DNA from 2 places in the Brevundimonas phoenicis genome. Region 2 is predicted to be linked to the other one. Evidence: predicted binding sites of a transcription regulator. Region 2 holds the regulator's gene; the other holds the start of a gene.
What was found. The regulator LexA, encoded in region 2, represses DNA repair genes until DNA is damaged. The targets are predictions, from matches to a motif close to ATGTTCNCNANNTGTTCT.
Positions count from the first base shown of each region.

Region 1: a site for LexA is predicted at 7,705-7,722, ahead of ABC419_RS01925 (ImuA family protein). Genes of this name have one in related genera too.

Region 1 is NZ_JBDFLN010000001.1:393,535-409,702, reverse strand. Features, by position in the region: gene ABC419_RS01945 (DUF932 domain-containing protein) at 1-1,157, opposite strand, end outside; gene ABC419_RS01940 (SOS response-associated peptidase) at 1,392-1,982, shown strand; gene ABC419_RS01935 (error-prone DNA polymerase) at 2,222-5,494, opposite strand; gene ABC419_RS01930 (Y-family DNA polymerase) at 5,491-7,002, opposite strand; gene ABC419_RS01925 (ImuA family protein) at 6,917-7,642, opposite strand; gene ABC419_RS01920 (nSTAND3 domain-containing NTPase) at 7,786-11,775, opposite strand; gene ABC419_RS01915 (nSTAND3 domain-containing NTPase) at 11,822-14,140, opposite strand; gene ABC419_RS01910 (AAA family ATPase) at 14,137-16,168, opposite strand, start outside.
Region 2 is NZ_JBDFLN010000001.1:2,264,779-2,280,946, reverse strand. Features, by position in the region: gene gltA (citrate synthase) at 1-528, opposite strand, end outside; gene gltX (glutamate--tRNA ligase) at 596-2,011, opposite strand; gene ABC419_RS11270 (ComEC/Rec2 family competence protein) at 2,070-4,160, shown strand; gene lexA (transcriptional repressor LexA) at 4,311-5,015, opposite strand; gene ABC419_RS11260 (S9 family peptidase) at 5,136-7,232, opposite strand; gene ABC419_RS11255 (autotransporter outer membrane beta-barrel domain-containing protein) at 7,349-10,627, opposite strand; gene ABC419_RS11250 (glycosyltransferase) at 10,939-12,189, shown strand; tRNA gene ABC419_RS11245 (tRNA-Asp) at 12,344-12,420, opposite strand; gene ABC419_RS11240 (AbgT family transporter) at 12,514-14,130, opposite strand; gene ABC419_RS11235 (NADH-quinone oxidoreductase subunit A) at 14,340-14,717, shown strand; gene ABC419_RS11230 (NuoB/complex I 20 kDa subunit family protein) at 14,687-15,286, shown strand; gene ABC419_RS11225 (NADH-quinone oxidoreductase subunit C) at 15,283-15,906, shown strand; gene ABC419_RS11220 (NADH-quinone oxidoreductase subunit D) at 15,924-16,168, shown strand, end outside.

The DNA.
Region 1 (16,168 bases), 1.9 Mb from region 2:
ATGTCGAGGCGAGCGTCCTGATGGGGCTTGTCGCGTGCGACGGCGGTGATGCCCTGCACAAAATCGAAGATGGTCTCGGGCGGCCGCCCTTCTTCGGCCAGCACCGTGTCGATAATCTTGCCGGTCTCGGCCTTCGAGAAGCCGCGGCGGCGCAGGAAGTCGATACGATCCTCGTCGGTGCGCGCCACGATTCGCTCGCGGGCCATCTTGATGCCGTTGACGAAAGGCAGGGCTGAGGAATTGGCGAAGTTCGCCAGCGCCGGCGCCGCCTCATGGGCGAAGCGGTTGGCGGCATACTTGGAGTGGCGAATGGTGATCTCCTCGAAATCCTCCACACCCCAGAGATTCCGGTTCTGGCAGACCGCGCGCAGATAGAAGCTCGCCATGCCGAGCGTCTTGGCGCCGACCTCTGAGTTCCAGCAGTAGAAGCCCCGGAAATAGAGATCCGGCGAGCCGTCCGGCAGCCGGCCGGCCTCGATCGGGTTCAAATCGTCGACGAGGAAGAGGAAGACGTCGCGATCCGAGGCGTAGAGCGTCGTTGTGTCCTTGGTGATGTCGACACGCGGATTGTAGATGCCGGTCGACCAGTCGAGCACGCCGGGCACTTTCCAGCGCGTGTCGCCGGTGCCATTGCCGGCGATGCGCTGCACTGCCTCGACCAGCTCGTAGTCGTAGATACGGCCATAGTCCGGGCCGGTGACGGCGCGCAGTTCGACGCGGCCGTTGTCGGCCTCGAGTGTCTTGATCTGCTCCGCCCGATTGGACGTCAGGCCATATTGCAGGTTGATCGCGGCAAGCGGCGCCGGGAGCTGGCGCAGATAGGCTGCCGGCGCGCCGACCAGGCTGGCCAGTTGGCCGAAGCTCCAATGGGTGGGGGCGATGGGCGTATCCGTGCCTGGCAGGATGAGCGCCAGCCGCTCCGGGTCGCTGCGGTTCGCTTCAACGTGGATGAGAGCGCTCTCCACCATGCGCGTCCGGCTGCGGTCGGCGCGGTCGCGAACGGAGTGCGCGAGTTCGGACAACGACAGATACCGTTCGTCTGCCGGCCGGGAAAACCATTCCGACGAAACGCGGCCGATCCGCTCGCCGCGGCCGACATCGACCTTGTAACCGCCACTGGCGTCGCGGCGCGCATCGAGAACTGAAAGCTGGGTCATGGGACCAATCTCCATGACGGGCGCCAGAGACCTCTTCTCCAGCCCTCAACCCGTCACGGAAAATCCCTCAGCACTCTCGCTCTCAGGGGGCGTTGCGGGGTCTCCCCGCAGAAGGGGTAGGCCGAGACCTTGGGCTCGGCCGCAGGGGAAGGCTTTCCCCCTTAGAGGCGATATGCATTATCAGAACCGCGATACAACCGAGGGGCTCCATCCAAGACGGGAGGAGATGAGCGTGTGTGCAACGATTACAGGTTAACTGTCGATGTTGCGTCGATCATTGAGGAGTTCGCTGATCTGAAGATCAAGATTGTCTTCAGCGAAGGCGCGCCGAACATCGAAGCGCGGCAGGACATCAAGATTACCGACGTCGCGCCGATCGTCAGGACCATAGAGGGTTCCCGCAATCAGGGCGATCTGGTCCAGCGGCGGTGGAGCTGGCCCGGGCCGAACAAGCGACCGGTCTATAACTTCCGTTCGGACGGGCGTGAGCTTGTGTCAGGCCGCTGTTTGATCGTCGCCGACGGATTTTACGAGTTCACCGCGCCGGCCGATCCAAAGAAGAAGCGCAAGGACAAGTGGCTTTTCACGATGCGGGACAATCCGATTTTCTGTGTGGCCGGAATCTGGCGGGAGACCAAGGACGTCGGGCAGGCCTTCACAATGCTCACCATGGAGCCGGGTCCCGACATAGCGCCGTATCATGATCGGCAGATTGTCATTGTCGAGCGTGATGCCTGGGCCGACTGGCTCGATCCGTCGGTTTCAGCGCAATCAATCATTCGGCCGCTGCCGGCAGGATCACTCCTTGTCGAGCAGGTCGGCTGATGCGGTTCACCTTCCCCATAGCCATGCCGTCTCGGGCGGTCGCGTCGTTGTCAAAGACGACGGCAACGGCGGCCCAAGCGGCTTAGTCGAGGTTGGCGACGGGGCGACGGTGACGTCACCCACCTTTCATTCCGGCCCATCGAACCGAGAGAGGCACGGAGGTTGCGGCCCGGAATGGGATCGTTGTCCAGCGCAAGAGCGGCGAGTGGCGGTCGCGGCCAGCGTCGTGAACGTTACCGTTACCGGAAATCCCGTGTCTTCACCTTGATCGAGTCAATGTGTAAGTCGCGGATATAGATGTCGCGCGTCCTTAGCCCCGCGGGCGCCAGGCCCCGCGGGTCGGGCGTTGGCGAGCCTCGGGAGAATTCGTCGCCGCGTCCATGTCGCAGCGGGAAGGCAGCGTCGCATTCACCAACACTCGCCAACTCGCCGGAAAGGTCCGTCAGCCGCTGGGCGACAAGATGGACCACTTCGCCCTCGCGCTGGACGCGGCCGCGCACTGCGATCATGCCGGCCGACAGGATCGTGCGCCGGTTTTGCTCGAAGACCTTGGGCCACACCACGAGATTGGCGATCCCGCTTTCGTCTTCAAGCGTGATGAACATGACGCCCTTTGCGCTGCCGGGCCGCTGTCGAACCAGCACAATGCCGGCCGCCTCCAGCCATCGACCGTCTTTGGCGTCCATCGCCTCCTGGCAAGTGACCATTCGACGGCGGCGCAGGTCCTGACGGAGGAACGAGACCGGATGGTCCCGCAGTGACAGGCTGACATGCCGGTAGTCTTCGACCACCTCGCCACCCGCTGTCATGGGGCGGAGGAGGACGGTCGGCTCGGCGACCTCGGGCACGATATCAGACTCACGGGCCGACGCAGCGGCAAAAAGCGGGAGTGGCTCGTCGCGCAACGCCTTGATCGCCCACAAGGCTTCACGACGTGCGAGACCGAAGGGCGGACGAAACCCGTCCGCCTCGGCGATCTGCGTGAGCGCCGCGACGGGCGCACCGGCCCGGCGCCAGAGGTCGTCTATGGAGGCGAAGGGCTGCTCCGCCCGCGCCGCGACGATTGCCGCGCCATGGGCGTTGGCCAGACCTTTGACCATTCGCAGACCCAGACGAACGGCGAGCCGCTCCTCGCTGCCGGTGGGCTCAAGGGTGCAGTCCCATCGCGAAGCGTTGGCGCAGACCGGGCGGATCTCGACGCCATGATCGCGCGCATCGCGAACAATCTGTGCCGGCGCATAGAAGCCCATGGGCTGGCTGTTCAGCAACGCGGCGCAGAAGATTTCCGGGTGCCAGCATTTAAGCCAGGCCGAGGCGTAGGCGATCAGTGCAAAAGAGGCTGCGTGGCTTTCCGGAAATCCGTAACTGCCGAAGCCTTCAAGCTGCTTGAAGGTCTGCTCGGCAAACGCCTGCTCGTAGCCGTTGGAGACCATGCCGGCGATCAGCTTGTCGCGGAAATGCGAAACGCCGCCCGTGAACTTGAAAGTGGCCATCGACTTGCGGAGCATGTCGGCCTCGCCGGGGGTGAAGCCGGCGCATTCGATCGCGACACGCATCGCCTGCTCTTGAAAAAGCGGCACGCCGAGAGTCTTGCCGAGCACCTTCTCCAGCTCGGGCTTCGGGTAGTGGACGGGCTCAAGGCCCTCCCGGCGACGAAGATAGGGATGCACCATGTCGCCCTGGATCGGACCTGGTCGGACGATCGCGACCTGCACGACGAGATCGTAATAAGTGCGTGGCTTGAGCCGCGGCAGCATCGACATCTGGGCCCGGCTCTCGATCTGGAAAGTGCCGAGCGTGTCCGCCTTTCGTATCATCGCGTAGGTGCGCGGGTCCTCGGCCGGGATGGAGGCGAGGTCGAGATTGACACCCTTGTGCTCGGCCAGAAGATCCAGCCCCTTCTTCATGCAGGTCAGCATCCCGAGCGCCAGGACGTCGACCTTCATGAACTTGAGCGCGTCGATATCGTCTTTGTCCCACTCGATGACCTGCCGGTCCTTCATCGCAGCGGGCTCGATCGGGACCAGATCGTCGAGCCTGTCATGGGTTAGGACGAAGCCGCCTGGATGCTGGCTGAGATGGCGTGGCGCGCCCATGAGCTGTCGCGCGAGATCGAGGGTCAGGCGAAGGCGGCGGTCGGCGAGATTGAGGTTCAGCTCCTCAACATGCTTTGGCTCGACGCCTTCCTCGGACCAGGCCCAGACCTGCGACGACAAGGTGCCGATCAGGTCTTCGGGCAGGCCGAGCGCCTTGCCGACATCACGCAGCGCGCCCTTGGTGCGGTAGCGAATGACGGTGGAGCAGAGCGCGGCGTGGTCACGGCCGTAGGTGTCGAACACCCACTGCATGACGATCTCGCGCCGCTCGTGCTCGAAATCGACGTCGATATCGGGCGGCTCTCGGCGTTCCTCGGACACGAAGCGCTCGAAGAGCAGGTCATTGCGACCAGGATCGATCGACGTGATGCCGAGGACGTAGCAGACAGCCGAATTGGCGGCCGAGCCGCGACCCTGGCAGAGGATGTCTTTCGATCGGGCGAAGCGAACGATCGAATTCACTGTCAGGAAGTAGGGCGCGTAATCCAGCTTCTCGATCAGCCGCAGCTCATGCTGGAGCGCGGCGGTCACGCTGTCGGGCACGCCCTCGGGATAGCGCTCCGATGCGCCTGCCCAGGTCAGCCTCGCCAGCGCTTCTTGCGGCGAGAGCGCCGGATCGTCACGCTCCTCCGGATATTGATAGGCAAGCTCGTCGAGGCTGAAGCGGCAGCGATCAGCGATCTGGATAGAGCGAGCAAGCGCTTCCGGATAGCGGCTGAACAGCCGGTGCATCTCGTCCGGCGGCTTGATGTAGCGGTCGGCGTGACGTTCGCGTCGATCGCCGAGGGCGTCGATCGTGACGTTGTGGCGGATGCAGGTCACGACGTCTTGCAGAACGCGGCGACCCGGCTCGTGAAAGAGGATGTCGTTCGTCACCACCGTGGGCACGCGCATTTGCGCGGCGAGGTTCGACACCTCGTGAAGGCGAAGCTGGTCATTGGGGCGACGGTGTAGCGTGAGGGCGACGTAGGCGCGGTCACCGAACGCGTCGCGAAGCCGGCGCAATCTGAAGCCGCACTCGTCATCGGCGAGGTCGGGCACGAGGACGGCGACCAGGCCATCGCCATAGGCTACGAGGTCCGGCCATTCGAGAATGCATTTGGCCTTGCCGCCGCGACCCTTGCCGAGCGAGAGCAGACGGCAGAGGCGCGAATAGGCGGGGCGGTCGGTCGGATAGACCAGCACCGACATGCCGTCGGCGAGGTCGAGGCGGCATCCGACGATCAGGCGCACGCCGGTCGTCTTCGCGACCTCATGGGCGCGCACGATGCCGGCGAGGGAGTTGCGGTCAACGACGGCCACCGCCTCGATCCCGGCAAGCGCCGCCTGGGCGAACAGCTCCTCGCAGGACGACGCGCCGCGCAGGAAGCTGAAATGCGAGGTGACCTGAAGCTCGACGTAGCGGGGCTCGCTCATCCGAAGACCCCATGGATGAACCATCGGTGCGAGCCCGTGGCGGTGTCCTCGCCATCGCCAGCGCGGTAGAGCCAGTAGCGCTCGCCAGCGTCGTCCTCGACCCGAAAATAGTCGCGCACGGCGACCAGCTCGGCGTCGCGCTTCCACCATTCGCCGAAGACGCGCTCCGGGCCGTCGCCGCGACGCAGGCGCCGGCGCACGCCGCGCCAGGTGAAGGAGACCGGCGGATGGTCGGGCAACAGCGCCACCGTCTCGACCAACTCGGGTTGAGGCAGAAGGCGTGAGGGCCTCGGCCAATGGCCGGGCCAGCTCGCCCCCGTGTCGGCCGCCATCGCCGGGATGCGGCAGACGGATCGCTCGGGAACGTCGCTTGCGACGGGAGCAAGTCGATAAAGGGCGCGCTCTCCCACCCGGTTCATCAACGTGTCGATGAGATCGGAGACGTCCGGCGTGCTTTCCTCGATGAGGGAATTGACGATCTGCCTGCGCTCAAGCGGCTCGGCGACGCTCGCGGCGAGCGTCATCACCTCGATGCCAAAGCCGGGTTCGATGGTCTCGATCTTGTCGCAGAGCAGACGCGTCAGGCGCTTAACGTCGCGGACCGGCGTTGCCATGCCGACCCTGACGGCTTGGGCGCGGCTGTCGACGCCGTGGCAGATGAGGTCAAGTCTGCGAGCGCCCAAGCCGCCGGCCTCGAGACGCTCGCAGAGCTGGCCGACGAGCTTGGCGATATACCGGGCTATGGTCTCAGCCGCGGCAATCGGCTCGGCGAAGGCGCGGCGCACTTCGATGAGATCGACCGGCCGGACCGGCTCGATCGGCTCGGCCGCCTGGCCGAGGGCTTGATCGATGCGGCGGCCAAGTTCGGGGCCGAAGCGCAAGGTGAGCGGCGCCCGAGGCTGCGCGAGAAGATCGCCCACCGTATCGAAACCGAGCGTCCGCAGCGCGGCGACGGTAGACGCGGCGATGCGTAGCGCCGCGAGCGGCAAAGGCTCCATTATGGATGCGCCGTGTCGGTCCGGTGCGATCTGCGGGGCATAGCGGGCCAGAGCGTGCGCAGCGCCCCAGGTGTTGGCGATCGCGCCCCGAGCCGCGATCCCGGACATGGCAAGCCGGCCGATGAGGCCGTCCAGCATTGCACTTTCGCCGCCATGGAGATGATCGGCGCCAGTCGAGTCGATGATGATCCCGTCCGGCGGATCGGGAGCGACGACGGGAGCGTATCGGAGGAGCCAGGTCGCGAGCCGGTCGAGCGCCTCGGCGTCGCCTGCCGGGTTGGCGTCCTGCACGATGAGACCGGGCGCCAGGACCTGCGCCTTGGTGACGGGCATGCCGACGCGCAGGCCCGCAGCGTGGGCGGCGGCGTCAGCCGCCAGCACCACCCGCCTGTTCCCGTCGCGGCCAATCAGGACGAGCGGCGCCTCAGCCGGCGGCGCCGCGTCGCCAGCCTTCCGCCGTAGCCGGTCGGTGGACCAGCTCGGCAGGAAGAGCGAGACGACCCGTGTCATCGCACGCCTCCACTTCGAAATCTGCACTTTCGCCCGCGCGAGCGCGGATCAGTTCGACTAGCCAGCGGGCTCGACCCACGCCCGGAACGGGAAGCGATGTCGAAGGCAAAGCGGAGACGCGCCAGCGCGTCATCGCCGCCGTTGGCTGGCCGAAGTCTGTAGCCTCTGTCTGTCGCCGCCAGCGTCTCAGCGCGATCCCGATCGATCCGGTGCCTTCGGCCGCCAGTTGCAGGCGCCGCGAGGCGGTCATGGAAAGTCGGGCCACTTCACCAAGGACGGCGCCCAGGCCACCGTGGCGCAGGCCTTCCTCCATGCAGGCGAGCACGGTCTTGTCGTCGCCGGCTTCGAGATAGATCACGCGATCGGATGCAAGGCCTGCTTGGGCGATCGCTGGCGCGAAGAGGTCGGGGCGCGTGATGCACCAAAGGATCTTGCCCTTCGTGCGGGCGGCGATCCCGGCGCTGAAGAGGGCGGCAGCGGCTCCATCGATCGCGCCGTTGCCGCCGCCGGCGATCTCATGCAGGGCGCCGAGTGCGAGGCCTCCGCCGGGTAGGCGCGAGTCGACATCGGCAATCCCGAAGGGGAGAACCGATTTGGCGCGCCGGCTGCGACCTTCGATCTTTTCGATCTGCGCGCGCAAAGACTCTATGGCGGGCTCGGGCCGCAAGCTCGTTCTTGACCTCCAAGGGCGGATTTGCTTCCATGTTCTCTATTTGTTCTATCGTTGAGGCGCCAGAGTCAAGGGAAGAGTCGATGGCCTCGGCAGTTCTCGCTGGCTCTTGCTTACGAGGAGGCGACCCGATCCCCGAGCCTTTTTCGGACGGCCTCTCGCAACTGAACCTTGCCAAGATCGTCAAGAATGGAGGCTGGAAGAGGTTCCGACGCCGTCAATAATTGACGCCCAGGATGACCGGGCTCCAGCAGATCAAGGATTCGATCGGCAGTCGCGCGGTCGCGTTTGGCCATGGCATTGGCCCCGACGAGCAGCAAAGCGCGCCGCTTGTTCGAGCTGGCGACCCGCTCGAAGAATTTGAGGGCTGTTTCCGCCGGAGCATGGGCGCCGACGAGATGAGCCGCTGGCGCCGCGAGGATTGCCGGCGACCTCAGTACAAACCCAGGCGTCAGACGCCCGACGATGCTCGGGTCCACGGACTCTGCATCGGCCAAGGCATCAAGGGCGTCGAGCCGAATCCAGCGTGCTTCCGGGATGTTGACGAGGTTAAAGATCTTCTGCTGGATTCCGGAGCTGCAGCAATGGGCTGCGACGATCAGGGCGAGTTGGCTGAGCGTTCGGTCAACCGTGGTATTGGCAAGATCGAGAAGCGTATCGCCGACTACATCCGACAAGGGGCCGTTGGCTGCAAGGGCAACGACGGCTTCTTGTGCTATATCGAAGCTTTCGGGTTCGTTGTGGTGCGGCTCAGCGCTTGACCAACTGTCATGGATCAGGGCCAACAGCGTTTTGAGGTGATCCGGATGCGGACGTTCTGCGAGCAGAGAGACCAGAGCGCGGCGAACGCGGCTACCGGGATCGGATGCCATTGCAAGGATTGTCGGCGGCAAGGGGTCGGCGAGGGTCGGCGCGAGATGAAGTAGTGCAGCACGGCGCGCGTCGGCGCGCTGGTGCCGCAGCGCCGTTTGAAGGAGGGTGGCATCGCCAGTTGCAATCGCCGCCTCCGTCGCCCTGACAGCATGCTCCGTGCGGCTGGCAATTGTCAGCCATCGGGCGATCGCTGGCGAGGCGTCGCCGCTGCTTTCGATGATGACCGGCACCACAAGATCAAGCGCCTCCGCATCGAGTTGCGATGCACAGCCCGTCAGGAATGAGAGCGCGGTACCGCTGACCCGGCGAGCTTTCCGCTTCGTGGTCGAAAGGGCGTTGAAAATTTCCTGGAGTTCATTTGGAAGTGCATCAGTGACGCGTCTGAGTTTGGCGTGGCTGCTTTTCCCAAGCCGCCGGCGAGCGCGTTGCATGGCAGTGAGCAGCGTGACTTGCCGATCAGGCTGCTCGCTATTCGCCTGGAATGCGGCGATCAGCGTATTTGGTGCGACTTTCAAAGCTGTAAGCGCAAACTCGTCGCGCAGATCCGCCTGAGAGGGGACAAAGCTGATCCGTGCCGCAAGCATAGGCTCTAGCGCTGGGCGCCAGTGCTCTCGCACTGCCGCCCAGACATTTGGCTCGTCTTCGGTCTGCTTGACCGCCGCGAGCACAGCCCGCAGCTCATCTTCATCAACCGGTCCGGGGGACATCACGAGCGCCTGCGACCAGGCGCGGACCAACTCCGGGAGCCGCGGATGGTCAGCAAGCACCACCCAGCGACCCTCTGCGCGAAGCTGTCGGACATAGGCGTCGACGAAGACGCCGGATGTATAACCGTCGCCTTCATGGCTCGATTGCGCGGCCTCTTCGACGGCATGATCCCGTTCGCCATCCTCGATCGCGCGCCACTCCTCCCGGCCGCTCTGAACGTGCTGACGGTGGAGGCCCGCGAGGTCATCCAGCGCAGCCTGCACGACGCTCTCAAATCCATCTAGGTCGCGCACGGCGCCGGCCGCGACGGCGTCGGCATTGAGCTCGAAGCCGTTGCCGACCATCTGGCGCGCGGCGTCGTGATAGGCGGAGGTCAGGGCGGGTGCGAAGCGATCGAGCCGCTTGGCGAATCCCGATCCGTAATTCCCTCGGTCGAAGCCAAGCTGCTCACGGATAAATCGCTCGGCGACTTTGGCTGCGAACGGGCTCGCTGCCACGGTGTCGTACCAGGCATCGTCGAAGATCGGCGGTTGCCAGTTACGAACGAAGAAGGAAGCTCCCCGCTGCGTGCCTTTCAACAGCCACCGCGCAACGCGGCTCGGTATGGACACATCGCTGCCCACCTCCGACGCCAGCTCCAGCAAGGGCGCGAACTTGGAAGCCGGATCCATCAGGCTTTCGTCCAGCCAAGCGTCGATCGCTTCCTGGCTGCCGGAATCAATGTCGAAGGTCCGATCAACGTCCTCTCGGCTTGCGAACGAGCGCGTCACTTCGAAAATTCGGGCGGCGGTTTCCAAGCCCCAATCGCGATGCGCTGAAGGCAACTGAGTGAGCGCGGCGATCAGAGTCTCGATCGCAGCCCCGCTCTGGCCCCAATTGTCCTTGGCGAAGGCTTCAAAACCTTGTCGGACGCTGGGATGAGCAAAGGCTATGGTGCGGGCCGGCTGACGCAAATGGCGGGCCGCGACCATGCGGTCTATAAGACGGTCTAGGCCGTCGGCGAGTGCGCGATCAAGCCCGCGTAGCGTGCGCTGAAGAGGGTTGAGTCGGCTGCGGTCGAATTGCCCGCGTGCCGCCAGCAGCGCCCAAACGATGGCTGACGTGCCGCAAGTGTCGATCGATGATAGGGCTCTGAGGACAACGCCTTCCACCGCATCGCGCTGCGCCAGTTCGAGCAGCCGGCGTAAGAAGACGTGATCTCCTTCACCGACATCGGGGCCGGATTGCATATGCGCAAAGTACAGCTCGATCTCAAGCGGGGTGCCAAGCCTGTCGAGCGCCTCATTGCGAAATGCATAGGCCTTGGTCTGCAAGGCGGCGGGTAGCTGATCCATGCGGTTGTCGTGAATGTCGCGGAGTTGACCGTCCCGGTAATGGTCCGCGTCCAGCTCGACCGACCATGCGTTGAGGCTATCGCCGACCTTGGCGCTCTGCATCATGTCGCTGCGGGACGTGATGACGAACTGATGATCCGGCGTAGCCTTAGCAAGGAGGCGCGGCAACTGCTCGGTCCAAGCCTCGCTGCCCCCGCGTAGGCTGAATTGGCCCCATGGATCATCGACATAGAAGAGTGTCGGTCCATGGTTGACGACCTTGCGCACGCTCGTCGGAGCATCATCCGCCCCAACAGTGACGACCTCCAGCACACCATTACGCCGTCGCGCGAGATCGCATAGCTTGAGCGCTGCCTGCGTCTTGCCTGTGCCCGAGGGTCCCCGAATAACAACTGCGTTCTTGTCGTTCAGGACCTTGAGCATCTCGTCAAAGTTCGCCGGGGGCACGAAATGCTCGAGGCTGGCGGAGCTGGCCAGGAACCCGCCGTGCGCCCGCACCGTGGCGAGAAGGTCATCGCTCGTCCATAGACCGGGCGTGCTGCCTCGGGTCCGCCGCCTGGCTTCGAGACGGAGCTTTTGGAGGAGATTTAGCTGTTCCACTTTGGGAACGTGCAACAGGTCCGACATGAGCGCTCGGATATCGGATGCGAGCTGTTTCTCTGTCAGCTTCCCCCAGATCGCGACACGGCCTTCGGGCGATGTCTTCAATGTGGCGTGCAGGCTCGGCGGAAAGCTTGCCTTGTCCGAGACCTCTTCGAAGCCTTCGACCAGCAGTCCACGCGCGACGCCTTTTGCGTCGGCATTGGTGACGAGCAGATAGCGAGTGTTCGGCTCGTCGAGATGATGCAGGGCTTTTCGGCGCCCCCCCTTTTTTGCAGAGCCGTGCTTGAGCAGGGCGTCGAAATCCTCGATCGACCAGGGCTCGCCGTTGTCCATCTTGACTTGGACGACAAGCTTGTACCCGCCTGCGATGATCGCACTGGGTTGCAGGCGTCCTGGCACGTAGGGTTCCAGGTCCGCCTCCAAATCCTCCTCGCTCGCCGGTTCGAGCACGAGGCGTGTGGCCGCTTTGGAAATGAGGAGAAGTTGCAGCGCCGCGAGGATTGAGACGTCGAGTTGGTAGTCGAAACCCGCTTGAGCGGCGGCGGCGCCTCGTAGGGGGCGCTTTGCGTCGGCGCTATCGGTCAAAGACGGCTCCGACCGGTCCGAGCTCAACCGCTCGCTATCTCCATTACTATTTGTCGACATCGTCAAACACCGAGCGCTTCGTGGCGACCGGAGTGGGAGCCGGAGCTTCCTCCTTCTTTTGCGTCACGATGTGCGTCCAATCCGCTTCGTCTTCTGAGCCGTCCTCCCGCTCGCGCTTGCGCTCTTCCAGTCCCTTGACCGACCGCTTCACCTGATCGCGCGCGTGGTCGATCAGGGCTGTGGCGTCCGCGTCGACGCCGATCGCCTCAATGCGATCGAGCACATCAAGAAGCTTCTTGAAGTGGCTGTCAGGCTCCTCGTCCAAGTCAGCGTCAGCGACGATCTCGTCGATTCGTTCTTCGAGCGAAGGCAGCACAGTTGTTCGCAGTGCCAAACCTATGCCGACCAGTCTCAGCGGCGGTATGAGCGCTAGCATCTCTGGTTCATCGAAGGCGGAAGAATCTAGGTTTGTAAGCACGGCGGATTCGAGAGTGTCCGCCGCCTCTGAGCGCAGATCGTCCGGCAACACGCCGAGGTGATGGGCTCGGGCGAGGGCTGCGATCTGGGGATTGTTGCCGGCGAGGTCGGTCCGCCAGCAGGATCGTCGAAGTAGATCTGGAAATTGCTGGACCGCTTTGGCGAACACCGGTTCGCTCGCCCGATAAGATAGGAAGTGGAATAGCATCCAATTGCGATGCCATTCATCGGGAGTGTGGCCGAGCCGGGCAACCAGAGCGTTGTCGAGCGTCGTCGGGATGACAAGGGCGTCTCGAATGAGAGGCGAGCCCTCGCATGTGAAACTGTTAAGAATGGTGTCTATGGTCGCGCCCCGTATGAGCGCCGCCATCATGTGCGGCTTCTGGCGCAGGATCTCCGTCAGCGCGTCTGATATCGTCGGATGGGCGAAGGTCCATTTTGATCCGGAGAGCTTCAGGAACGAGCCTTTCAGCTCAGCGAAACAATCCTGGATCTTGGTGAGGCTGTACGACGTCAGCTCCGCGACTGCTTGGGCAGCCGACACATCGTGGTCGCTGGGATCGAAGCCGGCTTGCTGGACGTAAACCAAGATGAGCGCGGCTTGAAGCTGATCATCCAGGGCATTGACCGTATCGATCAAATGCTCTGTGGGCTCTTCCATAAAGCGAACAAGGGAGCTTTCGCGAGGCGCGAGCCCCTTGGTGAAGTTCGGATCGCCAAGACGTTCGGCAATCCCAGGAAGAAAGTCGCGAACGGCGGCGACCGCAGTTAGGTGTGGCTTGACGCTTGATCGCCAGCTCTGACTCTGCTCGCCGAAGTTCACGTGATTATAAAGTATCTGCGCCTTCTCTTCGAATGTCAGTTCGCCGACATCGACGACGGCGCTGTTATCAGCGAATTGTGCAAGGTTGCGCTGTCCGAGCCGACGTCGCGCCGCTTCGTAGATATGTTTGCGGGAGGTAAGGAGGAACCGGTTGCCGTGCTTGATCGCGGCCCGCAGCTTCGAGAAGGCCGACGCCCAGTCCTGCACATAGTCGTCGCGCAGCACATTCGAGCCGAAGGCGTCATCGATCCAGAAGAAGCGGCCCGGATCGTTCGGATTCCATCCAGCCTCGAAATCGCGGGGACTGGTCAAAGCGAGAACGGTGTTGTCCGGGTTTTCCGAAGCGATCGTCGAGACGATTGCGCCGATTGCCGATTTGCCGCTTGATGGATTGCCCAGCAGCAGCACCACGCCGTGGTTGGAAATGGCGTTGACAGCGTCGCGATGTGCTTTGGTGGGTACATAGGTGCGGAGCTTTGGAATCCAGCTGTCAAGCAGCGCCCGGCTCTGCTCGCTCAGTCGCTCATCAACGATCGACGTGAGGTCTCCCAGGCCGTAGACCTGCGGGACGAGCGCCCGCAGTCGGGCGCTGGTTCTAATGACCCGGACAATATATTGGCGACCAAGAATGTGCGGCCTGCGCACGCCGAGCGCCCGAAGCCTGGCGCGCATCGCCGCCGCGACAGGCGCGTCCACGCTCATGTTCGTCATGAAGGCGTAGGTGTCCGCCTGGCCGGCTTTGACCAGTTCCTCGACATTCTTAAGCTCAGCGGTGAGATCGCTGAGCTTCAAGGCCTTCATGGCATCAGACGTATGCTTGCATTGGACCGTGCCGATCGGCGGTGCGTCCGTTCCCGAAGGGATGAGGAAGACCGCGTCCTGGCCGCCGTCCTGTGCTTCACGGAAGATCTCTACGGGTCGGCCGAGCACGACCTCGCATACCTGCGAACACAGATCCTGAAACGCGCGCCAGCCGACGGTGTGGAGCGCCAGATCGCTCCAGGGTCCGTGCGCCCGACGTTCGCGCGGTGCCGGAAGCTCGATCTGCGCGCTCTCAGCCGTCATGCGGTGGCGACACCACGTAAAACACCCACCGGCATCGGATTGATTTCCTGGTCGATGACCACGCTTGTGGCGCCGAGCGGCCCAAGGTCGATGTCGAGACGCCGGCCTCCCTCCGTTGCGGTGCTCACCAAGCGCCGGCAAAGCAGATCGGCCAGCGCGGGGTCTTCGACGGCGCAGATGATCTGGCGCCCGTCCACGCGCAGAGCGGCGAGCACTTCGACCAGGTGAAGGGCCCTGAAATCGTCGATGTGCTGAACGGGATCGTCAAGCAGAAGGGACCTGAGCGGTGTCCACGCACGCGCAAGATGGACCGAAAGAAGGAAGGCGAGACCGGCGGCGCGACGCTGACCGCTGCTAAAGACGAATTGCGGGTTCAGTCCGTCGCCTACCTTGAGACTTAGGAAACGTCGGACGTCACCGCGGATGCTGTAGTCGATTGTCCGCCAGTCTGCGTGCGGTCGCAGGCGCTGATAAAGCTCGTTGAGCAGAGGACTGATCTGAGCAAGGCGCTCATCGATGATCTCCGCGCTCACGCGTCTAACTGAGCGTTCGATTTCGCGGGCCGCTGTGACGGCATTTTGTGACTGGCTGACTGCCTGCGCCAGCTTCTCGATTTCAGCCCGCAGCGCCGAGATGTTGCTTTCGATTGACGACATTCGCGAGATTGCTTGCGAGGCTTCCAGCACGAGTAGCGCGCGTTCGAGGTCAATCAGCCGGTCGCGTTCCGGAGAAATGGCCCGCTCCAGCCCGTCAGGATCATGGATGAAGCGGTGATCGAGCCCCCACTGATCGTAGAAATCCAGATGCGCCGCTTCCTCATCGCGCAGACGCCGCAGCTCGTCCGCTTGGGCTTGAACCGCGGCGGTGGCTGTCTGCAACGTGAGGCTGGGTTGCCGCGCGTTCTGTTTCGCGGAGGCGAGAGCATCGCGGGCGGCCTGAACGCCCGACGCCAGTGATGTAATCCGTCGACGCGCGGCGGCCAGACCGGCAGCGAACTCGTCCGATGTCCGATGGGCTGCGCATAGCGGACAATGATCGTCGTGTAGCCCGAGGCGTTCGCCATGTTCGACGAGAAGGCTCAGCGACGCTGCCATCGCGTCCATCTCTTCTTCCCGCGAGAGGCGTTGTTCGGCTTCCGAGAGGGCTTGCTGTGCCGCCTCATGCTCGCGCTGCGCTGCCTCGTGCGCTGCCGATGCGGCCTCGCGGTTTGCGACGGCCTCCGGAGCGTTGTAGAGCGCTTGCGCCGCCGCGACCTCTCGACCGAGCTGAAGCGCTTCGCCCATTCGACCCAATCTGGCTCGTCCGTTCGCGAGCGCGTTTCGACCTGCAGCAAGACGTGCCGTCAGCTCGGTGGGCGCATCCGGCGCCGCGGCGGCGATCACCTGAAGCGCGCCGGACACGTCCCCTGATCGGCTGAGCGCGGCTTGTGTCTCGGATTGCTGCGTCAGTCTGTCCGCTAGTCGCGAGCGGGCAGCCTCATAGGCGGCCTCATCTTTAGTGTGCGCAGCTTCGGCGGCAGTCACGACCTCCTTGGCTCTGCTACCGGCTTCCGAGCCTTCCAATGCACCGAGCGCCGAGCGCACGAGATCAAATCGCTCCGTTTCGGTGAGATCCAGGCTGAGCGCGGCGATCCATTCGTCGCGGATGATCGACGTCCGGGTGAGTTGTCGAAGTGCGTCTTCTGGCGCAGGTCCACGGCAGAGCGCAGCGTGGATTTCCTCCGGTGAGCGATCGGAGCCGCGTTCCCGCGTCCGCGTGATGGTGAATGGGTTCCCGCTGTCGTCGACGAAGGAGACTGTCACATAGTGGGCTTTGGGAACACCTTCGCCGCGCCACCAAAGGTAATCACTGAGGCTCTCCTTCGCAGCCTTTTCGACGGCGTACTTGTCAATGGAGCCTGTGATCGCGAACTCGACCGCATCGCACAGCGTGCTCTTGCCCACGCCGTTGCGACCGGTGATGACGGTGAAGCCCCGTCCGAAATTGATCCGGACGAGATCCCTAAAGCCACGAAAGCCGCATACTTCG
Region 2 (16,168 bases):
CGTCGGCATCTTTGCGATCAGACGGATGGCCGAGATGTTGCGCTGGACCGGATCATGGATGTCCAGGCTGTCGTGATAGAAGGCCGACAAGGCGCCGACGGTGCCGACCATGATCGCCATCGGGTGGGCGTCGCGGCGGAAGCCTTCGAAGAAGCGGTCGAACTGGGCGTGCAGCATGGTGTGGCGCGTGACGCTCTGCTCGAACTCTTCGAACTCGGCGGCGTTCGGCAGTTCGCCGTGCAGCAGCAGATGGCAGACTTCCAGGAAGTTGGACTTGGAGGCCAACTGGTCGATGGGGTAGCCGCGGTGCAGCAGCACGCCTTCATCGCCGTCGATATAGGTCAGGCCCGATTCGCAGGCCGCCGTGGAGGTGAAGCCGGGATCGAAGGTGAAGGCGCCGGTGCCGCCGTACAGCTTGCGGATGTCGATGACGTCCGGGCCGGTCGAGCCGGAGAGGACGGGGAGCTCAATGGACTTGTCCTGGTAGGACAGGGTCGCCGAGCCGGCGGGTTTCGCTTGTTCAGTCATCTAGGCCCCTTGTTCTTCTTTCGACCGGCGCGCGGGGAGGCGGACGGCCTGAGTTGGTTATGGGTGATCACTTAGTCTGTTGCAGCGCATCATCCAAGCGTCCGAGACTTTCGTCGCGCCCGAGAGCGCAAAGAGTACGCGCGATATCTGGCGATGCCGAGCCGCCCGTCAAGGCGGCGCGCATGGAAGGTCCGATTTTTCCGAAGCCTACGTTCTCTTCCTCAGCAAAAACCTTAAGTTCGGCTTCCAGGGCGAAGACGTCCCAGCTCTGGAAAAGGTTCAGGCGCTCACGCAGTCGTGAAATTCGCTGGCCGCTTTCGCCTTGCAGCAAACCGGCGGATTTCTCGTTTAAGGCGAGTGGACGCACCTGCAACACGAATACCGTCTGATCGGCCAATTCGGGGATGGTCTTGGCGCGATCCTTGACGAAAGGCATGGCCCTCAGAAGTCGTTCCTCGTCGTCCGGCTGCAACGTGCGGCCGCGCGCCAGATGGGCGTCCAGGGTCAGCTTGGCCAGGCGATCGTCGTCCGCCAGACGCAGCCAGTGGGCGTTGACGTGGGCCAGCTTGTCGAAATCCAGGCGGGCAGGGGCCTTGTTGACGCCGGTCAGGTCGAACCAGGCCAGGGCCTGCTCGTCGCTGAAAAGTTCGTCATCGCCGTGCGCCCAGCCCAGGCGGGCCAGATAGTTGCGCATGGCCTCGGGCAGATAGCCCATGTCGGCGTATTCGTGCACCGCTTGGGCGCCGTGGCGCTTGGACAGTTTGGCGCCGTCCGGGCCGTGGATCAGGGGGATGTGGGCGAAGGTCGGCCGCGTCCAGCCCAGGGCGTCGTAGATCAGGCTCTGGCGAGCGGCGTTGTTCAGATGGTCGTCGCCGCGGATGACGTGAGTCACGCCCATGTCGTGGTCGTCCACCACCACGGCCAGATTGTAGGTCGGGGCCCCGTCCGAGCGCAGGATGACGAGGTCGTCCAGCGACGCCGAGTCCCAGCGCACGGTTCCCTGCACGGCGTCATCGACCGCGACGGCCTGATCCAGCGGGCGGCGGAAGCGCACTGTGTGCGGCTTGGCCAGATCGTCGACGCTCGGTTCGCGATCACGCCAGGGCGAGACGAAGTCACGGCCCTCGGCCTTGGCCTGGTCGCGCAGGGCCGTGGTCTCGTCGGCGGTCAGGAAGTCGCGATAGGCGTGGCCGGTCGCCAGCAGCTCATTGACCACGTCGCGGTGACGGTCGGCGCGAGCGAACTGGAAGACCGGTTCTTCGTCGCCGAACAACTCCAGCCAGGACAGGCCGTCGAAGATGGCCTTCACCGCCTCGTCGGTCGAACGTTCGCGGTCGGTGTCCTCGATGCGGATCAGGAACTTGCCGCCGCGCCCCTTGGCGTACAGCCAGTTGAATAACGCAGTTCTCGCCCCGCCGATATGCAGGTAGCCTGTGGGCGAGGGGGCGAAGCGGGTGACGACGGTCGAGGAAGGGGAGGTCATAGAGGCAGGGTCCATAGGGCAGGGTCTTATACGCCCGCCCGTGGGGAAGCGAACCCTTATGGCCCGGTTATTTGACAGTCTTCGCCATGACGTGCGGGCGCAGGCGGATCGCTGGCCCCTGTGGTCGTCCGTCTGTTTCGGTGCAGGGTGCGCCGCCTACTTTGCCTTGAAGGATGAACCTGCGACGTGGCCGCTGGCGACGGCGGCCATGGTCTTGTTCGGAGCCTGGATCGTCGGGCGGGCGCGGGGGCTGCCACGCGCGGCGACCCTGATCCTGTTGATGCTGGCGTGCTTCGGCGGCGGCCTGGCGGTCGCCAAGCTGAGGGCCGAGGCCGTAGCGGCGCCGATCGCACCCGCCGACATGAAGCCTACGCAGCTCGAGGGCTGGGTCATGGACGTGGATTCGCCGGGCCAGAACGGCGCGCGCATTGTCGTCGCGCCGGTGCGGGTGCGCGGCCTGACGCCCCAGGCGACGCCCGAGCGGTTGCGCGTGACGGTGAAAGGCGCGCCGCCGCCGCCCGGCGCGGCCATCCGCGTCTTCGGCATCCTGAACCCGCCGCCGCCGCCCGCCAGTCCCGGCGCCTATGACTTTGGCCGCAACGCCTATTTTCAGGGCATGGGCGGGACGCTGTTCGCCCTGGGACCGACGCGCACCGCCGATCTGGCGCCGCCGCCCTGGCGGGTGCGCATGGCGATGAAGGTCAACGCCGTGCGCTACGCCCTGGCCGAACGGATCGTCGCGCGCCTGGGCGAGCGCACCGGCGGGGTGGCGGCGGCCATGACCACGGGGCACGAGACCTGGATCCAGAGCCCGGACCTGGACGCCATGCGGGATTCGGGACTGGCGCACATCCTGTCGATCTCGGGACTGCATATGGCGGTCGTGGGGGGCTTCGTCTTCTTCGCCGTGCGTCTGCTGGTCGCGGCCTGGCCGTGGCTGGCGTTGCGCGTGTCGGGCAAGAAGGTTGCGGCGATCGCGGGCCTGATCGCGGTCGGGACGTATCTGGTGATCTCGGGGTCGCCGCCGCCGGCCGAGCGGGCGGCGGTCACGGCCTCTATCGCCTTTCTGGCCGTATTGGCTGACCGGCAGGCGGTGACGATGCGGGCGCTGGCGGCGGCGGCTTTTGTCGTGCTGTTGCTGCGGCCCGAGGCCGTGGTGACGCCGGGGTTCCAGATGTCCTTTGCGGCGACGGCGGCCCTGGTCGCCCTGGTCGAGGTCTGGCCGCGCCGCATCCGAGAGTTCGCCGCGCCCTGGCCCATTGTCGCCGTGCAGCGGTTCGGCAGCTGGCTGTTGGCCGCCTGCGCCGCCAGCCTGGTCGCGGGCATGGCGACGGGGCCGTTCGCTATGCAGCATTTCAACCGCACGGCCGTCTATGGACTGATCGCCAATCTGGCGACGGCGCCGCTGGCGGACTTCATCATGATGCCCGCCTTGGCGCTGGGCGCGGCGCTGGAGCCGCTGGGCCTGGGCGCGCCCTTCCTGTGGCTGGCGGGCAAGTCGGTGGATGTCATGCTGGCGATAGGGCACTGGGCGGCGGGTCTGCCCGGCGCGGTTCAGGCGATCCCCAGCGCCCCGGCGGCGGCTCTGCCGGTCGCTTTCGTGGGCATATTGTTCATGTGCCTGTGGCGCGGACGGTGGCGCTGGCTGGGCCTGCCGTTCGCGGCGGCGGTGCTGATCTGGCCGCGCCCGGCGCCGCCGGATGTCTGGGTCGGCGACGGCGGTGCGAATGCGGCGTATCGGCAGGGAGAGCAGGCGATCGTCATGCGGCCTGCGGTGCGCCAGTTCGCCAGTGATCTGTGGTCCCGGCGGCGGGGGTTGGAGGCGGTCGGGCGGTCGGGCGAAGGCTGGACCTGCAAGCGGTCCTTCTGCGCGCCGGAGGGTGAGGAAGGCGCGCTGGTGCTGTGGTGGGGCAAGGCGTCGCCTAGCGAGGCGCAACTGGATCATATGTGCCGCAGCGCCGAGGTGGTCAGCATAAGGGCTGTGGTCGCGGTCCTGCCGTCGTCATGCGAGGGGCGGCTGGTGCTGGACGGCGCGGATCATGCGCGCGGCGGTTCGGTGGAGCTGTGGCGCGATGGGGCCGGCGGCTGGCGCGCCCTGTGGGCGGCGGAGGTGCGGGGACGGCGGCCGTGGAGCGGGGCTCACTCCTAACCGCTCATCCCGGCGGACGCCGGGATCCAGTAAGAGATACACGCGCTATCGCTGGCCAGATGAGGCCAGAGGACAGGCAAACTTCCAGACGGCCCGCTTGAAGCCAAAGCACTGGATCCCGGCGTCCGCAAGGATGAGCGGAAGTGGGGCTCAGTGATAGCGGCGCAGCAGCCCGACCAGCTTGCCCTGAACCTCGACCTGATCGGGGCCGAAGATACGGGTCTCATAGGCGCTGTTGGCGGGCTCGAGCGCGATGGACTGGCCCTTCTTGCGCAGGCGTTTCAGCGTGGCTTCCTCGCCTTCGACCAGGGCGACGACGATCTCGCCGGAAGAGGCGTTCTCCACCCGTTTGATGATGACCGTGTCGCCGTCGAGGATGCCGGCCTCGATCATGGAGTCGCCCTCGATTTCGAGCAGGTAGTGCTCGCCCGCACCCAGCATGGCTTCGGGGACGGGCAGGCGCTCGCGCTCGTGCTGGATGGCGGCGATGGGGGTGCCGGCGGCGATCTTGCCCAGCAGGGGCAAGTCGCGGACGTCGTTGGCGGCCTCGGCGACGGCGGGGCGAGGATTCAGGCCGCCGCCCTGGATCACGTCGGGCTTGAAAGGCGCGCGGCCCTTGGCCGGGGCGGCGGTCGTCGCCTGCTCCGGCAGCTTCACCACCTCCAGCGCGCGGGCGCGGTGGGCGAGACGGCGGATGAAGCCGCGTTCCTCCAGCGCCGTGATCAGGCGGTGGATGCCCGACTTGGACGCCAGGTCCAGCGCCTCCTTCATCTCGTCGAAGGACGGCGAAACGCCCGTCTCCCGGATGCGCTCATGAATGAACATCAGGAGTTCGTGCTGTTTCTTCGTGAGCATGGCGCAGAATCCAGAACAAGGCGTGAACCGTTGATGATGTTCTGTAAGTGTTCTGGTTAAAAGTCAACTAACGCCACGCTGAACCCCGCGCCCGCCGCATGACGGGCGCGGGGCCGGGTCTTATTGCGCCGGAGCGGCCGGTGCGCCGTCCTTGTAGCGCGCGAACCATTCGATCATGGCGTTCATGCGGGCGGCGTTCTGGGACGGGCGGACGGCCAGGCTGTGGCCGACGCCGGGGATCTTCACCAGGGCCGTGGGCACGCCGCGCAGCTGCAGGGCGGTGTAGTACTGCTCCAACTCGCTGACGGGTGTGCGATAGTCCTCGTCGCCGACGACGACCATGGTCGGCGTCTTGACGTTGCCGACCAGCGACAGCGGCGACCGGCGCCAGTAGGCCTCCGGGTTCTCCCACGGATATTCGCCGAACCAGTAGCGGGCGAAGAAGGCCGGGTTGTCGGCCGTCAGGACGAAGCTGGCCCAGTCGATGACCGGCTTCTGGACGACGGCGGCCTTGAAGCGGTCGGTCTTGCCGACGATCCAGCTGGTCAGCACGCCGCCGCCCGAACCGCCGGTGACGAACAGCTTGTTCGGGTCGGCGATTCCCTGAGCGATGACGGCGTCGACGCTGCTGATCAGGTCGTCATAGTCGTTCGACGGATAGTTGTGGTGGATCAGGTTGGCGAACTCGTCCCCATAGGAGGTCGAGCCGCGCGGGTTGACCGACAGCACCGCATAGCCCGCAGCGGCGAACAACTGGTTGTCCGTGGCGAAGTGCGGGCCATAGGCGGCGAACGGGCCGCCGTGGATCTCCAGCACCAGCGGATAGCGCTGGCCCTCGACATAGTCGGCCGGGAGCGTCAGCCAGCTTTCGACCGCGCGTTGATCGTGGGAGGAGGCGACCTGGATGCGGCGCACCTCGCCCAGGCGGCGGGCGTTGAGGAAGTCGGCGTTCAGGCGAGTCAGCTGGGTGCTGCGGCCGCCCTTCAGGACGTGGACGTCGGCCGGGCGGCTGGAATCGCCGCGCGTGTAGGCGATGGCGCCGTCGTCGGCCACGGTGAAGCCGCCGCCGGTGTAGGGGCGGCCGAAATCGTCGCCCGTCAGATCCTCGATCAGGGTGGTGACGGCGCCGTCCATCGACACGCGAGCGACCTTGGTGCGGCCCTGATCGTCATAGGCGACATAGACCGACCGGCCATCGCGGCTCCACACCGGAGACTGGACCGAGCGGTCGAGGCTTTCGGTCAGGACGCGGCTGTTCGAGCCGTCGGCGTCCATCACATAGAGGCGGGTATTGTGATAGCCCATCCGCTTGTCGTCATAACCGAGATAGGCGATGCGGCGGCCGTCGGATGAGGCGACGGGGGCGTTGTCCGGCCCGGCGCGGCTGGTCAGGGCGGTCAGGCCGCCGGTCTGGACATCTAGGGCGAAGACTTCGCTGTCGGCGGCTTCGCGCTGCCAGTCGGGGCGACGGTTGGCGCTGAGGTAGAGGGTGCGGGAATCGGCCGACCAGGACAGGCCGCCGCCGTGGTGGAAGTCGCCGTGCGTCAGCTGGCGCGCGCCGCCGCCCTGCGACCCGACGACGAAGACGTGGCGGAAGCCGGGCTTCAGATAGCCCTGGCCGTCGGAGCGGTAGGAGACGCTGTCGATGATCTCCAGCGACGGGGCCCACTGGGCGCCCTCGGGCTTGGCCAGGGGCGAGCCGATCTTGGGTTTCTCGCCGGGGACCAGGACGGAATAGGCCAACTGCTCGCCGTTGGGCGACCAGCTGACGCTGGACGGGGTGTTGGGCAGGTTGGTGACGCGGACCGATTCGCCCGACGCCATCCAGCGCACGAACAACTGCGGCGCGCCGCCCTCGGCGCTGGAGATGTAGGACAGGCGCGTACCATCCGGCGACCAGCGCGGCTGGCGGTGCGACCCGGCCGAGGCGATCAGGGGCGAATGGCGGCCGGTTTTCACGTCGATCAACCAGATGGTCGGGCGCATCCGGTCGGTCATGATGTCGGCCGTCTGGCGGACATAGGCGATCTGCCCCCCGTCCGGGCTGATCTGGGCGTCGGAGGCGACCTCCATGCCGAACAGATCTTGCGCGGTGAACAGGCCGCGGTCGGCGGTCGGCAGGCTGGGCGCGGCGGCCGTTTGGGCGGTGGTTTGCGCCATCGCGGGCGCGTGGGCGCTGAGGATCAGGGCGCAGGCCGCCCAGGCGAACTTGTTCATTTGAAACCCCCTCTGGTTGAGAGGGATCATAGAAAGGCCCGAGTGCGCCACAAGACATGGAAAGGGCCGCCGGAACGAATCCGGCGGCCCATTTTCATTCGGGTTCCGAAGAAAAGTCAGAACTTGAAGCTGGCCCGCAGCAACAGGGTGTAGCGGACGTAGTCTTCCAACAGCTCGGCGTCGCCGGTGATGGCCAGCATGCCCAGGTCGTTGCCGACATTCAGACGGAAGCCCAGGATCGGGCCGCCGCCCTCGATGCTGGCGGGATCCAGGGTGAAGGAGTCGCCGCCCGAGGCGAAGCGGGCGATGGTCTTGCCTGCATCGACAGAGAAGTTCTGGCGCCAGCCGACGCGCAGCTCCGGACGAATCCAGCCGTCTTTGCCGAATCCGTAGCCGATGTTGACGGCGGCCACGCCCGAGAACAGATGGCCGTCGCGCTCGTCGATCTTCAGGTCGAAACCGTCGCCGCCGCCTTCTTCGGTGCGAGCGTCTTCGCTCAGCGAGAAATACTCGACATAGACTTCGGGACGGACGTTCACCCGGCCGAAGTGGCGTTCGTACGAGGCGCCCCCGGCTGCGGCGAGGGTGAAGCCGTTCCAGTCGGATTCGTTCTTCAGGTTGACGCCGTCGGCGACCAGCTTGCGCGTGGCGCTGAAGGAAGCGTAACCGCCGGCGGCACGGGCCCATGTGGTCCAGTACTGACCCTGGGCGCGCCAGTAGAGACCGAGTTCCAGCAGATTGGCTGACAGCACTTCCTCAGCCGCCGATTCCGGGTCTTCCAGATCCGACGAGGTGAAGGCCGCCGTCAGACCGAAAGCGCCCATGTTGGTGCCGCGCTCGACGCCGCCCGCGAGGCCGAAGCCTTCCGAACGGAAGCCGTAGGTGTCGGTCTTGTCCTTGTCGGCGTAGAAGTTGATCTCCTGCACCCAGGCGCTGGTTTCGCCCGGCGCGGCGGCGGCGTTACGGCCGGTCAGGGCGCGGGTCACGGCGTCCACGCCGCTGGCCAGGGACAGCAGCGGGCCGCCCGAATGTTCGGGCAGCAATTGCTGGTAGATGTTGAAGAAGCCGTCGCGGTCCGTCTGGTTCAGCATGGCGGCGCGGATGACTTCATTGTCAGCCAGGCCAGCGTACAGAACGTCATAGGCCGATGCTTCGGCCTTGATCATGCCAGCCTCTTCGGCCGTGCGCTTGCGCGCATCGACGGTCAGCTTTCCTGCAGCCTCATCGACGTTCGCGCTGACGACGAAGGCGTAGGGCGAGTTGGACTGCAAGGCGGCCTGGTCGATGTCGCCGACGTTCAGGTCGCCGGCCTCGATAATGGTGAAGGAGGTCGGATCCTGGATCAGAGAGTTGAACCGCACGCCGAGACCGGCGCCGTCGGCCAGATCGGCCGAGCCGCTGACCTTGAAGCCGCCAGAAGCCTGGTTGGCGGGATCCAAGGTCACGATCAGATTGCCGTCAGCGCCGACGTTCAGGTCGCTGACTTGAAGTTGGCCCGTGTGGCGGGCGTCGAGCGTGCCCTTGGAGATATCAATGTCCAACTGGCCGTCGCCGTTGGACAGCTTGCCAGTCACGACGGCGCCGCCGCTGATCGACAGGCGGTCGGCACCCGTACCGAAGGAGATGTCGCCGTTGATCGTACCGTTGCGGATGTCCAGCACGTCTGCGCCTGAGCCGAGGCGGATGTCGCCGATGATGGCTGGTTCGTTGGCGTCCGGAACACCGTCCTTGTCTGCGTCAGGCAGTTTGTGGTCCGGGATTACTGTCCCGTCCTGCACAAGGTTGACGCCGGTCATGTTGGCGCTGACGTCTACAGCGATGGCGGAGCCGGTACGCTCGACATCCTTTTCGGGCGTGATGGCGGCGACGATCCGACCGGTGTTGTTGATCGACGACAGCGTGCCCGACTCGTCGCGGATCGCCACGGCGTTGCCTTTGGAGCCGTTAACGCCGACGGCGAGGGTGCCCGAATTCGAGAGCGAAGCGACATTGGCGCCGCTTTGAATCAGAACGCCTGTAGCGGTGTCTGCGTCGGAACTGGTGACGGCGCTCTGAATGGCGCCCGTGTTGATGATCGTGGGAAGCGACGCGCCGCTGCCGACAAGCACTGTGCTGCTGTTGGCTGACAGGGCGGACGAGCCGATAGTTCCTTCGTTGCGGAAGCCGCCGGCGATGTTCACGGCTTGCCCCGTGCCGCCGATCTGCACGGCCTTGGCGTCCACGTCCTTATAGACCCCCGACGCCTCGATGGCGCCTCGGTTGATGAGGCCATAGGCGGAATTGCCCGTGCCGACTTCGCCGAGGGTGATGGCGCTGTCCGTGGATCCTACGAGGACGGCGGCCGCGCCGCCGAAGGAGCGGATGCTGGCCGTCGTTTCCTGGGCGTCCAGAATGCCGTCGCCGTCACGGTCGGTGTCTTCGCGATTCTTTTTGCCGTCGCCGTCGTCGTCCTCATCACCGTTCTTGACGCCGTCGCCGTCGTCATCGCCATCGATGCCGCCGGAGCCATACGAAGGTGCGGTGTCGAAGACGACGCCCTTGCCTACATCGCCTGCGATGCGCACGGCGGGACCGCCCTGCAGCAGGTCGTCCGCGTCGAGGTTTTCGAGATAGGTCTGGCCTTCACGCGGCTCGCCTGTCGCCGGTTTCGAAGGCGGCGGGACGGTATAGCGATAGCCGGTAGCGGTTACGGCGCCTTGAATCTTGACCCCGCCGCCGACGGCTCCGTCGATAGCTACGCCGGTCGCATTCTCACCGACAGCACTGACCGCGCCCAGCAAGGTTACATCGCCGCTGACGTCCCCCGTGGTTCGCACGCCATAGGTATTGTTGCCGATGGCCGTGATCTGGCCCTGGCTTATGATGTTGCCGGTGAGGGGCGCTTCAACGGACAGGCCGTAGGAGTTGTTGCCCTCGACCCGGATGGAACCGGAATTCTCGATCGTGATGTTGCCGACGAGCGGCGACGAACCGGCGACTCGCACGCCGTAGCGGCCAGTTCCATCCGCAAAGGGACCATCCAGGTCGCCGTCCTTGTCGTCGTCCTTATATTCCTCGACCGAGTCGGTGATGTTGATGGCGCCGCCGATGGTGACGTTGCCGGTGTTGCCGCCGTTGACCAGCACGCCCGTGGCGCCGTCGGCGGCTTTCAGCATGTCGATCTTGGAGCCGGCGTCGAGATCGACGCTGTTGCTCGAATCCAGCGTCACCGCCGCACCAGACGTTACCGTGATCGAGCCACCGTTGGCGATCCGCACGTCGTCGCGCGCGCCATTGTTGGCCGTGGATGTGCTGATCGGCGTGGTGCGGCCGTTCGAGATGACCTGTTCGGCCTGAGCGCCGGCCGCAACCATCAGGGGAGCGATCGCTACAGCGGTCGCGAGCAGAATACGCATTCGTAGGAAACCCCTCGTGGTCGCACGCGCAAGGATTGAGGCGCCCCTCCTAACAGGGTCCGCACCCGCACGCCCCAAGTTTCTTGAATTTGGGGCGAATGCAAGGCCTGGCGTAGGGGGACGAAGCTGAACGCCAGATGAAAACACGGGTTTCACGCCAGTGAAAGCTGGACCTTTCGTGCTTCTCACTTGAGCGTTCTCGGCGACGAATGTAGGGCGGAAAATCTGCAGGGCGCTGATTTCCAACGTTCCGCATCCAAAGTCGGAGCCTTGGCGTTAGCGTGAAGAAGTTCAACGAAAAGGTTTCCGGCATGAGCGCCAGCCCCATCGACGTTCAGGAAAGCGAACTGCGGCTGTTTCCTGGCCTGGACGACGAAGTGGCGGCGACTCTCCGGGCGCTGAAGGCTTCTGCGGCTGGGGAGCGGCCGAGATTGGTGGACACCACCATGCTGTTTGCGCCCCGTTCGGGCGGGGTGAAACGTTATCTGTTGTCCAAGAAGGCCTGGCTCGCGGACCATCGTCCGGATGTGGCGCACAGCCTGGTGGTGCCCGGGGCGGGCTACAAGGCAAGCTTGGACGGAATCGTCCGGTTGCAGGCCGCTAAGCTGCCGTTCGGCGACGGCTATCGCTGGCCCAGTTCGGTGCGCCGCTGGGGCGCCTGGGTGTCGTCGCTCAACCCCACGCTGATCGAGGCGGGCGATCCCTATACGCCGGGCCAGGGCGCGCTGGAGGCGGGCCAGAGGGTCGGCTGCCCCGTCGTCGGCTTTTGCCACTCGGACCCAGCGGCGCTGGCGGCGCTGCATTTCGGTGAATGGGCCAAGAAGCCGGTCGAAAAGCGTTGGGCCAAGCTGTTCTCGCAATTCGATCGAGTCGTCTCGCCCAGCCGATTCATCGCCCAGCGCCTGGAAGAGGCGGGCGTGGGCGGCATTGTGATTCGTCCGCTCGGCGTCGAGGTCGACACCTTCCATCCGGATCGTCGGGATCGCGACTGGCTGTTGAAGAAGCTGGGTCTGGGCGCCGACGCCCGCCTGCTGTGCTTCGCCGGGCGTCCGGCCAAGGAAAAGAACGTCGGCGTCCTGATCGACGCGGTGCAGCGTCTGGGCGCGCCCTATCATCTGGTGCTGGTTGGCGCGGGGGCGGGGATGCCGCCCGAGGATCGGGTCATCTCCCTGCCGTATGAGAAGGATCCGCGCGCCGTGGCCCGCATCATCGCCAGCTGCGACGCCTTCGTGCACGCCAACGACAAGGAGCCGTTCGGCCTGATCGTGCTGGAGGCCATGGCCTGCGGCCGGGCCGTGGTGGGCGTCAACGCGGGCGGCGTGGCCGAGACGGTCGACGAGAGCGTGGGCCAACTGGCCGCCTCGGCCGATCCGGTCGATTACGCCGAGGCGATCGAGGCCCTGTTCGCGCGTGACGTGGAGGCTCTGGGTCAGGCGGCGCGGGTCAAGGCGGTGGAACAGTTCGCCTGGAGCCGCGTGTTCGAGGATCTGACCATGCTCTACGGCGAACTGACCGGAAAGGCGGAGTTCGTCACGCCGCAAGAGGCGTTGCCGATCAACTAGCCGTCCTGTGGTAGTCGCCCTCGGGCTCGTCCCGAGGGCTTAAGGCCGGACACGGCGGAACAGACGCGCGAAAGCTGCGTCTGTGATCAATCTCGATTTTCTGAGAGAGGAGAGGGAAGGGCGGTGCGCCACTCCCTCAAAGCCTTGAGAGGAGTGGCGCGAGTGACGGGGCTCGAACCCGCGACCTCCGGCGTGACAGGCCGGCACTCTAACCAACTGAGCTACACCCGCGTTCCCATCCGAAGCGCTGTGCGCCCCGGCGAGGGGCGTCGTTTAGGCGGGGCCGCGTCGCACGTCAAGCGACGCGGCTGTGGATAAATCAAATCATCTTGCCGAGGGCGTAGCGGCGGCTTGCGGCGGGGCTGTGGGACCGGCGATTCCGCCGTCCGCAGGCAACTGCGACGCCGTGGCGGGCGCCGGCGGTTCGTAGTGCACGCCCACGCCCGGCCCCAGCGGCAGGTCCAGCGCCACCCAGGTCGCCACCATGATCAGACCGGCGACCAGGAAGGCTCCGGCGTAGGGCAGCATGGTCGCCATCAACGAGCCCAGGCCGAACCTGGGATCCCAACGCTGGGCGAAGGTCAGGATCAACGGGAAGTAGCTCATCAGCGGCGTGGCGATGTTGGTGACGGAATCGCCCATGCGATAGGCGGCGGTCGTCATCTCGGGGCTGATGCCCAACAGCATGAACATGGGCACGACGATGGGCGCCAGGGCCGACCACTTGGCCGAGGCCGAACCGATGAACAGGTCGAAGACGCAGGATACCAGCACCACCACGATCAACAGCAACGGCGTGGGCAGGGCCAGTTCACGCAGGGAGGCGGCGGCGTTGACCGCCAGGATCGGCCCCAGGCCCGACCAGTTGAACATGGCGACGAAGTGGGCGGCGAAGAAGGCCAGGACGATATAGGGGGCCAGTTGGCTGATCCCGTCGCGCATCATGCGGACCAGATCGTGGTGAGTCTTGATCGAGCCGGAGCCTGCGCCGAAGGCCGCGCCCGCCATGAAGAAGGTCAGGGCGAAGAAGGCGACCAGAGAACGATACAGCGGGTTGTAGCGTTGCGCCGGTTCGGCGTCGGCGTCGACGAAGGGCGAGCCGGGCAGGAAGGTCACGGTCGCCCAGACGGCGATCATGGCCAGGATGGTCAGGCCCGCCCAGGCCAGGCCGCGCTTTTCGGCGGCGGTGAGGGGCGTCTTCTCCTCGGCGGCGATCGGGGCGGTGTTATGCGGTACCCAGGGGCCCAGGCGCGGCTCGATCACCCGGTCGGTCAGGAACCAGACGATGGGGGTGAAGACGATCACCACTCCGACGATGAAGAACCAGTTGCCCGCGATGCTGACGGCGTAGGACGGGTCGATCAGGTGGGCGGCGGGCTCGGTGATGCCCAGGATCAGGGCGTCGCTGGCGCCGGGGAACAGATTGCCCGCATAGCCGCCTGAGACAGCGGCGAAGCCGGCGGCCAGGCCGGCCAGGGGGTGACGGCCCGCCGCGGCGAAGATCACGGCCGCCAGCGGAATCACCACGACATAGGAGGCGTCCGAGGCGTGGTGGGACACCATGCCCGTCACCACCACGATCGGCGTCAGGATGAAGCGCGGCGCATTCAGCAGGGCGCCGCGGATGGCCGTCGAGAACAGGCCCGTCCGTTCGGCTACCGAGGCGCCGTAGATGATGGTGATGACGATCCCCAGCGGCGGGAAGTCGGCCAGGGTGCGCGGCATGCCGATGAACAGCCGTTCGAGGTTGGCGGGGGAAAGAAGGCTCTGCGCCTGCAGCACCTCGCCCGTCACCGGGTTGACCGCCGACCAGCCCAGCCCTGCGCCGACCAGGCTGAGGGCCACGAGGCCCAGGATCAGCCAAAGGAATAGGAAGACGGGATCTGGCAGCCGATTGCCGATGCGTTCGATGGAGTTCAGCAGGCGGGCGGCCAGGTTCATACGCAAGCTCTCGGCTATGTTGGAGGCGGTGACGCATTTCGCGGATCAACGGCATAAGAGGCAATCGCGCGGCCTGCGGCAAATCGCCCAAAAAACTGCGAACCGTTCGCAACAAAAAACCTTTGCCGACATGGGTTTGAACCCTGGCGAGGTTGGGTCTAAGAAGCCCCGAATCCGCCCCCTACCTCCCGGCGGGCGAGGCAGCTCGAATGAACGAATTTCTTCTAGAATATCTTCCGATCGTCGTTTTCCTGGGCATCGCCATCGTGCTCGGCGTCGGCTTCATGCTGGCGGCCTGGGTGCTGGCCCCCAAGAACCCCGATACCGAGAAGCTCTCGGCTTATGAGTGCGGCTTCAACGCCTTTGACGACGCGCGCATGAAGTTCGACGTGCGCTTCTATCTGGTGTCGATCCTTTTCATCATCTTCGACCTGGAAATCGCCTTCCTGTTCCCGTGGGCGGTGTCGATGTTCGACCTGTCGCACGGCGGCATGGTCTTCGCCTTCTGGTCGATGATGGTCTTCCTGGGCGTCCTGACGGTCGGCTTCATCTACGAATGGAAGAAGGGAGCCCTGGAATGGCAGTGATCGCCCCCTCCAGTCCTCTGGTCCCCGCCGGCTCGGCTGCGCGTTCGACCGTCGAGGGCTATGATCCCAAGATCCACGACAAGTTCTTCGAGTTCGTCAATACGGAGCTGGGCGAGCGCGGCTTCCTGACGACCTCGCTGGATGACGTCATCACCTGGGCCCGTACGGGTTCGCTGATGTGGATGTCGTTCGGTCTGGCCTGCTGCGCCGTCGAGATGATCCACCTGTCGATGCCGCGCTTCGACCTGGAGCGTTTCGGCACCGCGCCGCGCGGTTCGCCGCGCCAGTCGGACCTGATGATCGTCGCTGGGACGCTGACCAACAAGATGGCTCCGGCCCTGCGTAAGGTCTACGATCAGATGCCGGACCCGCGCTACGTCATCTCGATGGGCAGCTGCGCCAACGGCGGCGGCTATTATCACTACAGCTACAGCGTCGTGCGCGGTTGCGATCGCGTGGTGCCGGTGGACGTTTACGTTCCGGGCTGCCCGCCGACCGCCGAGGCGCTGCTGTACGGCATCCTGCAGCTGCAGAAGAAGATCCGCCGCACGGGGACCATCGAGCGATGAGCGAACTGGTGCGCGTTGCGGAGCGCGAATCCGCCCTGACGCCTCTGGGCACGGAAATGGTCGCGGCGCTGGGCGTCGAGGCCGTGGTGGCCTATGGCGAGCTGACCCTGATCGCCCCGCGCGAGAAGATCGTCGAGGTCATGACGGCCCTGCGCGATCAGTTCGGCTTCCAGCAGTGCATGGACGTCTGCGGCGCCGACTATCCCGACCGCGCCGAGCGGTTCGAGGTCGTCTATCACCTGCTGTCGCTGACGCGCGCCGCGCGTGTTCGCGTCAAGGTGTCGACCGATGAGGTCAAGCCGGTCCCCAGCGTGTCGTCGGTCTATCCGTCGGCCGGCTGGTTCGAGCGTGAAGCCTTCGACATGTACGGCATGATCTTCTCGGATCACCCGGACATGCGCCGCATCCTGACCGACTACGGCTTCCAGGGGCACCCGCTGCGCAAGGACTTCCCGATGACGGGCTACGTCGAGGTGCGTTACGACGAAGTGCAGAAGCGCGTGGTCTATGAGCCGGTGAAACTGACGCAGGAATTCCGCAACTTCGACTTCCTGTCTCCGTGGGAAGGCGCCGACTATCCGACCGTCCTGCCGGGCGATGAAAAGGCGGGAGCGCAGTAATGGCCGACGTCAAGAACATGCCCGCGCCGCTCGGCGCCGCCATCGACCCGTTCGAGGACTATGAAGACGGCCTGACCCCGCACGCGCGGGCGATGGACGACCGCAAGTTCACCATCAATTTCGGCCCGCAGCACCCGGCCGCGCACGGCGTGCTGCGTCTGGTGCTGGAGCTGGACGGCGAACTGGTCACGCGCGTTGATCCGCACATCGGCCTGCTGCACCGCGGCACCGAGAAGCTGATGGAGGCGCGCACCTACCTCCA